2 regions of the Streptomyces sp. NPDC016459 genome follow, and region 1 is predicted to be linked to the other one. Evidence: riboswitches for the same ligand, from Rfam matches in the RefSeq annotation. Region 1 holds a riboswitch; the other holds the start of a gene.

What was found. Region 1 has a riboswitch for cyclic di-AMP ahead of ABZ567_RS11610 (LysM peptidoglycan-binding domain-containing M23 family metallopeptidase). Riboswitches for the same ligand answer to the same signal wherever they lie in the genome.
Region 2: linked by a shared signal. The riboswitch ahead of ABZ567_RS15210 (M23 family metallopeptidase) and the one ahead of ABZ567_RS11610 (LysM peptidoglycan-binding domain-containing M23 family metallopeptidase) in region 1 are both predicted to bind cyclic di-AMP.

Annotation. Positions count from the first base shown of each region.
Region 1 covers NZ_JBEYCR010000003.1:305,429-309,632, reverse strand. Annotated here, with positions in the region: gene ABZ567_RS11615 (SGNH/GDSL hydrolase family protein) at 1-493, opposite strand, end outside; gene ABZ567_RS11610 (LysM peptidoglycan-binding domain-containing M23 family metallopeptidase) at 656-1,660, opposite strand; cyclic di-AMP (ydaO/yuaA leader) riboswitch at 1,665-1,819, opposite strand; gene ABZ567_RS11605 (tyrosine-protein phosphatase) at 2,213-3,034, shown strand; gene ABZ567_RS11600 (DUF6126 family protein) at 3,044-3,199, opposite strand; gene ABZ567_RS11595 (helix-turn-helix domain-containing protein) at 3,219-3,848, opposite strand; gene ABZ567_RS11590 (aspartate aminotransferase family protein) at 3,918-4,204, opposite strand, start outside.
Region 2 covers NZ_JBEYCR010000005.1:110,802-115,005, forward strand. Annotated here, with positions in the region: gene ABZ567_RS15200 (pitrilysin family protein) at 1-505, shown strand, start outside; gene ABZ567_RS15205 (pitrilysin family protein) at 502-1,899, shown strand; cyclic di-AMP (ydaO/yuaA leader) riboswitch at 2,140-2,305, shown strand; gene ABZ567_RS15210 (M23 family metallopeptidase) at 2,318-3,088, shown strand; gene ABZ567_RS15215 (GntR family transcriptional regulator) at 3,339-4,022, shown strand; gene ABZ567_RS15220 (HPr family phosphocarrier protein) at 4,165-4,204, opposite strand, start outside.

The DNA.
Region 1 (4,204 bases):
GGACCGGGCAGTCGTAGCGGTCCGCGATGGCCCGGACGTGGGCGGTGTAGGTGGCGATCTTGCCCCGCAGGTGCCTGAGCACGGGCACGTCACGGGTGTCGAAGCCGGTGGTCACCATGACGGTGCCGACGGCGGAGGTCAGTTCGGCGACAGCGCGCTCGAAGCGCTCGGCCACGTCGTCGGGGTCCGTGCCGGGGCGGATGATGTCGTTGCCGCCGGCACAGAAGGTCACCAGGTCGGGGGCGAGTTCCTTCGCCCGCGGGACCTGTTCCGCCACGATCTGGTCGAGGAGGCGCCCGCGTATGGCCAGGTTGGCGTAGCGGAAGGCGTCGCCCTCCGGCAGCCGGTCGGCGAGCAGGACCGCGAGGCGGTCCGCCCAGCCGACGTACGTCCCGTCCGGGCCGGGGTCTCCGACGCCCTCGGTGAAGCTGTCACCGATCGCCGCGTACGACCCGAATACGTTCTTGTCTCTTGATCTCGAATCGTCTGCCACGGGAGCACATCCTTCCCTCTGGGATGTGACCTACGCGACCGTAAGGAGGGGTTGACGCCGGGTGACATATGCCACCGATAAAGAGTTTGCCAAGCCGGAATAGACGGGGAACACGCCGGTGGCCCGGCACGGGAGTGCCGGGCCACGCGGGGTGCCGGTGTGTCAGATGGAGACGCCGTGCTGGCGCAGGTAGCCCAGCGGGTCGATGTCGGAGCCGTAGCTCGGCGAGGTGCGGATCTCGAAGTGCAGGTGCGGGCCGGTGGAGTTGCCGGTGGAGCCGGAGAGGCCGATCTGCTGGCCGCCGCTGACGGACTGGCCGGACGAGACGGAGAGGGAGGAGAGGTGGGCGTACTGGGAGTAGCTGCCGTCGGCGTGCTGAATGACGACCTCGTTGCCGTAGGCGCCGCTCCAGCCGGCCGAGACGACCGTGCCGGCACCGACGGCGCGGACGGTGGTGCCCGAGGAGGCGATGAAGTCGACACCGGTGTGGTAGCCGGAGGACCACATGGAGCCGGAGGCGCGGTACGGGGTGGAGATGCCGCCGCTGACCGGGGAGACCCAGCCGGACCCGGAGGTCGAGGCGCCGGAGCCCGTGGACTGCGCGGAGGACGAGGAGGAGCCGGAGTCCGAGGACCGGGTGACGGGGGCCGAGGCCTCGGCGCGGTCGTCGCCGCGGGAGGCGCGCGGGGTGTCGCCGTTCTTCGAGGAGGACCGCTCGGGGGCGGCCTTGGGCGCGGCGCTCTTCGGGGCGGCGGCCTTGGCGGTGCTCTTGGCGGTGCTCTTGGCGCCGAGCGTGAGCTTCATGCCGGGCAGGATGAGCGAGGGGTCCTCGCCGACGACCTGGCGGTTGTCCGCGTACAGCTTCTGCCAGCCGCCCACGAGGCGGTGGTCGGCGGCGATCTTCGACAGGTAGTCGCCCCGCACGACGGAGTACGTCTTCGGTGCGGCCTTGGCGGCGGGGGCGGCCTTGGCGGAGGCGGGAGCCTTCACCTGGGCGGCAGCGGTGACGGCCTGGCCGGCGGCGGCCGGGGCGGACTGCTCGGCGGCGTGGGCCCCGGTGGCGCCGAGGAGTGGGAGCGCGACGACGGCGCCTCCCGTACCGGCGGCGGCGATTCCGCGGGTCAGGCGGTTGGTCTTGATGCGGCGGTGCTTACCCTTCGCGGGCATGACGAAATCCTCTCCGGCGCCTACGAGGTGAGCTGTCGGGTTCGGACTGGAGATGTCCGGCCGCGCTCTCACGCGGCTTCACCCCAAGCCGTCCTGCGTCGCGGGACCGGCGTACTTCCTGGGTCCCCCGCTCCTGCCACACATGGGTGAGTGGGAATTCCGGACGGTGGCAGGATTCGGCGGTCCGACCGGATTGACGGTGACGCTAGACGAGCGGGGTCGACACGAACAAGCCACTGTTTTCCGCCCGCTTTCCCCGCCCCGCCTTTCCCCCGGAATTCCGGTCACCCTCCGTGGATGACGGTCCTTCGATCCCCCTTTCACGCAGGGCAATTGGTTCCGGCCGTCGGCCACGATCCGTCACCTTTATGACCCTGCTCACGCGCCGAGTCTCATCTCGCCCGCAAACGGGGCGAGTTGTACGCAAGGCCCTAATCCGGACAGATCGCCCATTCCCGTGCAGGGGGGTGACCCGGCACCGTCCCGCCTGGATGATTGCCCCTGGAACCGATCTCGCTTCGGGCACCCGACCGCCGACCACCAGGAGCATCCGTGACGCAGCAGCTGCCGCAGGTCCCGCCCCTCGACATGACCGAACCCGCACTGACCGAGGTCCGCAACTTCCGGGACGTGGGCGGTCTGCCGACGACCGACGGGCGAGCCGTCCGCCCCGGGCGCCTCTTCCGCAGCGGCCACCTCGCCCACGCGACCGCGGCGGACGCCGCCTTCCTCGAATCGCTGGGCCTGCACACCGTCTTCGACTTCCGGAACCTGGCCGACCGGAAGGTGGAGGGCCCCGACGTCGAGCTGCCCGGCGTGCGGAACGTGAACATACCCCTCAACGATCCGGCGGACGGCAAGGAGTTCTGGAAGCTGGTCCGCGGCGGCGACATCGCACAGCTGCGGGAGATCCTCGGCGACGGCAAGGCGGCCGCCACCATGTCCGACTCGTACCGGAAGATGGTGGTCGAGCGGACCGCGGAGCACAGCCGGATCCTGCACGCCCTGGCGGAGGACAGCCTCCCCGCCCTGATGCACTGCGCGGCCGGCAAGGACCGCGCCGGGCTCTCCATCGCGATCACGCTGCTCGCCGTCGGGGTCGAGCGGACGGCGATCGAGGCCGACTACGTGAAGTCGAACGAACCGCACCGCCGCTACAAGGTGCGCCGCAGCTCCACCGCGCCGGACGCCATGTCGCCCGAGGTGATGGAGCTGCTGAGCCCGCTCTTCGACGCACGGGTGGAGTATCTGCGCGGGGCCTTCGAGACGATCGAGACGACGTGGGGCTCCGTGGACGTCTACCTCGCCGAGGGCCTGAAGCTGGCCCCGGAGACCCGCGAGCTGCTGCGGGAGCGCCTGCTCACCGAGGCGTGACCCCGCCGCCTACTGGTTCTGGCCACCCAGCACGAAGAGCAGGTAGAGGAAACCGGCGAAGAGGTGGCCGGCGATCAGATAGGCGAAGAGCCGGAGGACCAGTCCCTTGGGGAACTTGCCCTCCCCGCGCTCTTCACCGGTGACCGGTCGTGACTTCTCGGACATGTCAGCCCTTTCGGAAGCATCAGCGTCGGTGCGGCGTCCCGTCGCCGAGACACAGCTCGGCCACGGGACTCCGCAGCAGGGTGTGGACGAACAGCAGCTCCGCCCCGCCGGGAGTGGCGGCGCCGATCCGGTGCGGGGTGAGCGAGTCGAAGTGGGCGCCGTCCCCGCGGTCGAGGACGTGGACGACGTCACCGAGCGCGAGCCGCACCCGGCCCTCCAGGACGTGGATCCACTCCTCCCCCGGGTGGACGCGCACGATGTCGGCCCGGGTGGCGTGCGGCACGTGGACCCGCAGGCACTGCAGGGCGCGCCCGGCGCCGCCCGCCTGGCGGTAGACCCAGCCGTCGGCCTCGACGGGTTCGGAGCGGGCCGCCCGGACGACGGGGTCGCGTTCGGGCGGCGCCTCGCCGAGGAGCTCGGAGACCGTCGTACCGTAGATCCGGGCGAGGGCGAGCAGCATCGGCAGCGAGGGCTGCCGGTTCCCCGTCTCCAGGCGCGAGAGGTGGGCCGGGGAGAGGCCGGCCCGCTGGGCGGCGGCCTCCAGGGTGAGTCCCCGGCGGCGGCGCAGGGCCCGCAGCTGCGGGGCGACGTCCGGCAGGGAGCCGGGGGTGGCGGGGTCCGGGGAGAGGTCCCCGGGGACGTGGTCCATGCGTCCATTGCGCCAGCATCGTGCCTCTGAGGCAAGTTTCTTGCCTCAGAGGCAAAGACCCGACCGGGGTCAGCGTTGCGCGACGGCCTGCTTCACCAAGGTCTTGCCGAAGTCCCACATCAGCCCGCCGCCGCCGTGGGCGTCGTCCATGACCGCCGTGAAGGCGGTGACGAACCGGTCCACGTCCGCCTCGTCGATGATGAGCGGCGGGATCAGCTTGATCACCTCCAGATGGTCCCCGGAGACCTGGGTGAGGATCCTGTGCCGCTGGAGCAGCGGGACGACGACCATCTGCGCGAAGAGCCCCTTGCGGGCCGCCTGCAGCATCGTCCAGCGGCCGCGCAGCCCCAGCGAGG
Region 2 (4,204 bases), on a different contig from region 1:
GGTGCTCGGCGGTGGCGAGTCGTCCCGTCTGCACAACCGTCTGGTCCGCCGCGACCGTACGGCCGTCGCCGCCGGCTTCGGCCTGCTGCGGCTCGCCGGAGCGCCATCGCTCGGCTGGCTGGACGTCAAGACCTCCGGGGGCGTCGAGGTCCCCCAGATCGAGGCGGCCGTCGACGAGGAGCTCGCCCGGTTCGCCGCCGAGGGCCCCACGCCGGAGGAGATGGAGCGCGCGCAGGCCCAGTTGGAGCGCGAATGGCTCGACCGCCTCGGCACCGTCGCCGGCCGTGCCGACGAACTGTGCCGTTACGCCGTGCTGTTCGGCGACCCGCAGCTCGCCCTCACGGCCGTCGACCGGGTCCTGGACATCACCGCGGACGAGGTGCGGGCGGCCGCCGCGGCCGCGCTGCGCCCCGACAACCGCGCGGTGCTCGTCTACGAGCCCCTGGCGACCGGGCAGAGCGACCACGCCGACGGCGATGACGACGCAGAGGGAGCGGACCAGTGACCGACGCAGCCGTGTCCTTGACGAGCATGGACTTCCACCCCCAGCCGACGCCCGGCGTCGCCAGGCCCTGGGCCTTCCCCGCCCCGGACCGCGGCAAGCTGGACAACGGCCTGACGCTGCTGACCAGCCACCGCCCCGGCCAGCAGGTCGTGGCCGTGGAGCTCTTCCTGCCGGCCCCGCTGGACGCCGAGCCCGCCGGTCTCGACGGTGTCGCCACCATCATGGCCCGCGCGCTCTCCGAGGGAACCGACCGGCGCAGCGCCGAGGAGTTCGCGGCCGAGCTGGAGCGCTGCGGCGCCACGCTCGACGCGCACGCCGACCACCCGGGCGTACGGGTCTCCCTGGAGGTCCCCGTCTCCCGGCTGCCCAAGGCCCTCGCGCTGCTCTCCGAGGCCCTGATCGCCCCGGCGTTCCTGGACACCGAGATCGAGCGCCTGGTGCGCAACCGTCTCGACGAGATCCCGCACGAGACGGCCAGTCCCGCCCGTCGCGCCGCCAAGCAGCTCTCCAAGGAGCTCTTCCCGGCCGAGTCGCGGATGTCCCGGCCGCGCCAGGGCACCGAGGAGACCGTCGAGGCGATCGACGCGGCCGCGGTCCGCGCCTTCTACGAGGCGTACGTCCGGCCCGCCACGGCCACCGCCGTGGTCGTCGGCGACCTGACCGGCGTCGACCTGGACAAGGTCCTCGCCGAGACCCTGGGCGCCTGGACCGGCGAGCCGGCCGAACCGCTCCCGATGCCGCCGATCACCGCCGACGACACCGGACGGGTCGTCATCGTGGACCGACCCGGCGCCGTCCAGACCCAGTTGCTGATCGGCCGCATCGGTCCCGACCGGCACGACCGCGTCTGGTCGGCCCAGGTCCTGGGCACGTACTGCCTCGGCGGCACCCTCACCTCGCGACTCGACCGGGTGCTGCGCGAGGAGAAGGGCTACACCTACGGGGTGCGCGCCTTCGCGCAGGTGCTCCGCTCCGACAGTCAGGGGAACGGAGCCGCGATGCTCGCCATCAGCGGTTCCGTCGACACGCCCAACACGGGCCCGGCGCTCGACGACCTGTGGAAGGTGCTGCGGACGCTGGCCGCCGAGGGCCTGACCGACGCCGAGCGCGAGACGGCCGTGCAGAACCTGGTCGGGGTCGCCCCGCTCAAGTACGAGACGGCCGCCTCGGTCGCCGGGACGCTCGCCGACCAGGTCGAGCAGCACCTTCCGGACGACTACCAGGCCCAGTTGTACGCGCGCCTGGCCGAGACGGGCACGGTCGAGGCGACAGCGGCCGTGGTCAGCGCCTTCCCGGTGGACCGGCTCGTCACGGTGCTCGTGGGTGACGCGGCGCAGATCGCGGACCCGGTGCGCGCGCTGGGCATCGGTGAAGTCACCGTCGTGACGGGCTGATTCCGGCTCCCGGCCCCTGTCCGGACCGGTTCCGACCGGCTCCTGAGAAAAGGGGCACGGGGAGGGCTCCGACGAACGATGTCGTCGGAGCCCTCCCCTTTGTCCGTATTGGCAGCAAGGGTGATCGTTTGCTCTGTGGCATGTCTTACAAACAGGCCGGTCCGGTTGGTGATTGAAAGACGATCCGCATAGCGTCGGTGCGTCTGTTCGGCAGTTGCACCCGCCGCACCCGCGGCAACCGGACAGTCATCGCCGAGTCCCCGTCAGGCGCGAGCCTGGGGAGCCGGGGACCCACACGTAGTCCCTGGGGTGAATCGGGCGCCTTCGTCTCGTACGGAGGGGCTCGTAGGAGACCTTCCTGCTCCGAACCCGTCAGCTAACCCGGTAGGCGAGAGGGAAGGAAAGGATCAGCCACTACATGGCGTTCACCCGTGCCACCGGGAAGCATCGTGGTTCGAGCCGGATGGCGCGCCGCAGCCTGGGCTTCGCCGGCGCCGCGACACTCGCCACCACCGGCGTCATCGGAACCCTCGCCTCCCCGGCACTCGCCGCCGACGCGGACAACCGCTCCGTCGAGGACACCGGGCTCACCAAGGTGATCACCGAGGACTCCCTCGTGGACCGGATCAACGCCCAGGCCGCCGCCCAGGAGCAGGAGGCCTTCGAGGCCGCCGCGAAGGCGAAGGCCGAAGCCGAGGCGAAGCGCAAGGCGGAGGCCCGCGCAAAGGAGATCCGTGAGGCGGAGGAGCGCGCCGCCCGTGAGGCCGAGCGCCGCCGTCTGAACTCCTTCCAGCTCCCCGTCGCCGGCTCGTACGTGTCCACCGGTTACCAGACCGGCGGCTCGCTCTGGTCCTCCGGGAGCCACTCCGGCGTCGACTTCCACGCCGGCTACGGCAGCAGCGTCGTCTCCGTCGGCTCCGGGACCGTCGTCGAGGCCGGCTGGGGCGGCGCGTACGGCAACAACATCGTCATCCGGATGAACGACGGCACGTACACCCAGTACGGTCACCTCTCCTCCATCGGCGTCTACGTCGGCCAGAGCGTCGAACCGGGCCAGCAGATAGGCATCTCCGGCTCGACCGGCAACTCGACCGGCCCGCACCTGCACTTCGAGGCGCGTACGAGCTCCGAGTACGGCTCCGACATCAACCCGGTCGCCTACCTCCGGGCCCGAGGCGTCAGCGTCTGACGCACGGCGCCGCCGCGCCCCCGTCACCGCACCCCGTACCCCCCCGACCGCACCGCGGCCCCCCGAGGGCCGGTCCGCGTCGCGTCGCAAAAGCCCCGGCTCGTGCTGAGCCGGGGCTTTTCGTCGGTCAAAAGGCTTCCATATTCCGCTGGGGCATCGGAAATTCCGGCGCGCTGCAATAGAGTCGCAGATCGGGCGCAGAACAGGCGCCTCAAGAATTGTCTCGCGCAGACCAAGGCGGAGGTCGGACATGCGCATTCCCGCGCACTCGGTATGCACGGCGATCCGGGACGACATCGTCTCCGGCGTCTTCGAGCGGGGCAGCCGGCTGACCGAGGAACAGCTCGCCCGTCGGTACGGGGTCTCCCGGGTCCCGGTCCGCGAGGCCCTGCGCACCTTGGAGTCCGAGGGCTTCGTCGTCACCCGACGCCATGCGGGCGCGCATGTCGCCGAGCCCACCGAGCAGGAGGCGGCCGACCTGCTCGACATGCGGGCGCTGCTCGAACCCCTGGGCGCCGCACGAGCCGCCCAGCGGCGCACCGAGGCCCACCTCAAGGTGCTGCGGGGCCTGGTCAGGCTGGGGCAGGAGCGGGCCAGGCGCGGCCAGGGCGAGGATCTGCGCTCGCTCGGCGGCTGGTTCCACGAGACGCTGGCGCAGGCCTCCGGCAGCCCGGCCCTCACGGCGCTGCTGACCCAGCTGCGCCACAAGATCGCCTGGATGTACGCGGTCGAGGAGCCCGCGCAGCCGGTGGAGGCCTGGGCCGAGCGCGGCGCGATCGTGGACGCCCTCGCGCGCGGTGACGCCGAGCGGGCGCGGGCGCTGACCGCGCTGCACGCGGAGCGCTCGCAGCCGCTGCACCGCCTCAAAAGGCCGACGCGCGGCCGTGTGAGGGTTTCGCAACATGTCGTCAACACGGCGAGCGCCCGGACTTAACGCGCACACCGTATACAAAGAATGCGAATTCGGCGGGCTGGTCCCGTGCTGCCCGAAGTCGCTCGGGGGGAAATGTAAAAGGCCGTGGCCGCCGGAATTCCGGCAGCCACGGCCTTTCGCCGTACGAGAAGGTCGACCCGGCTCAGACGGTCTCGGGGAGCTCGTCGAGACCCTCGGCGACC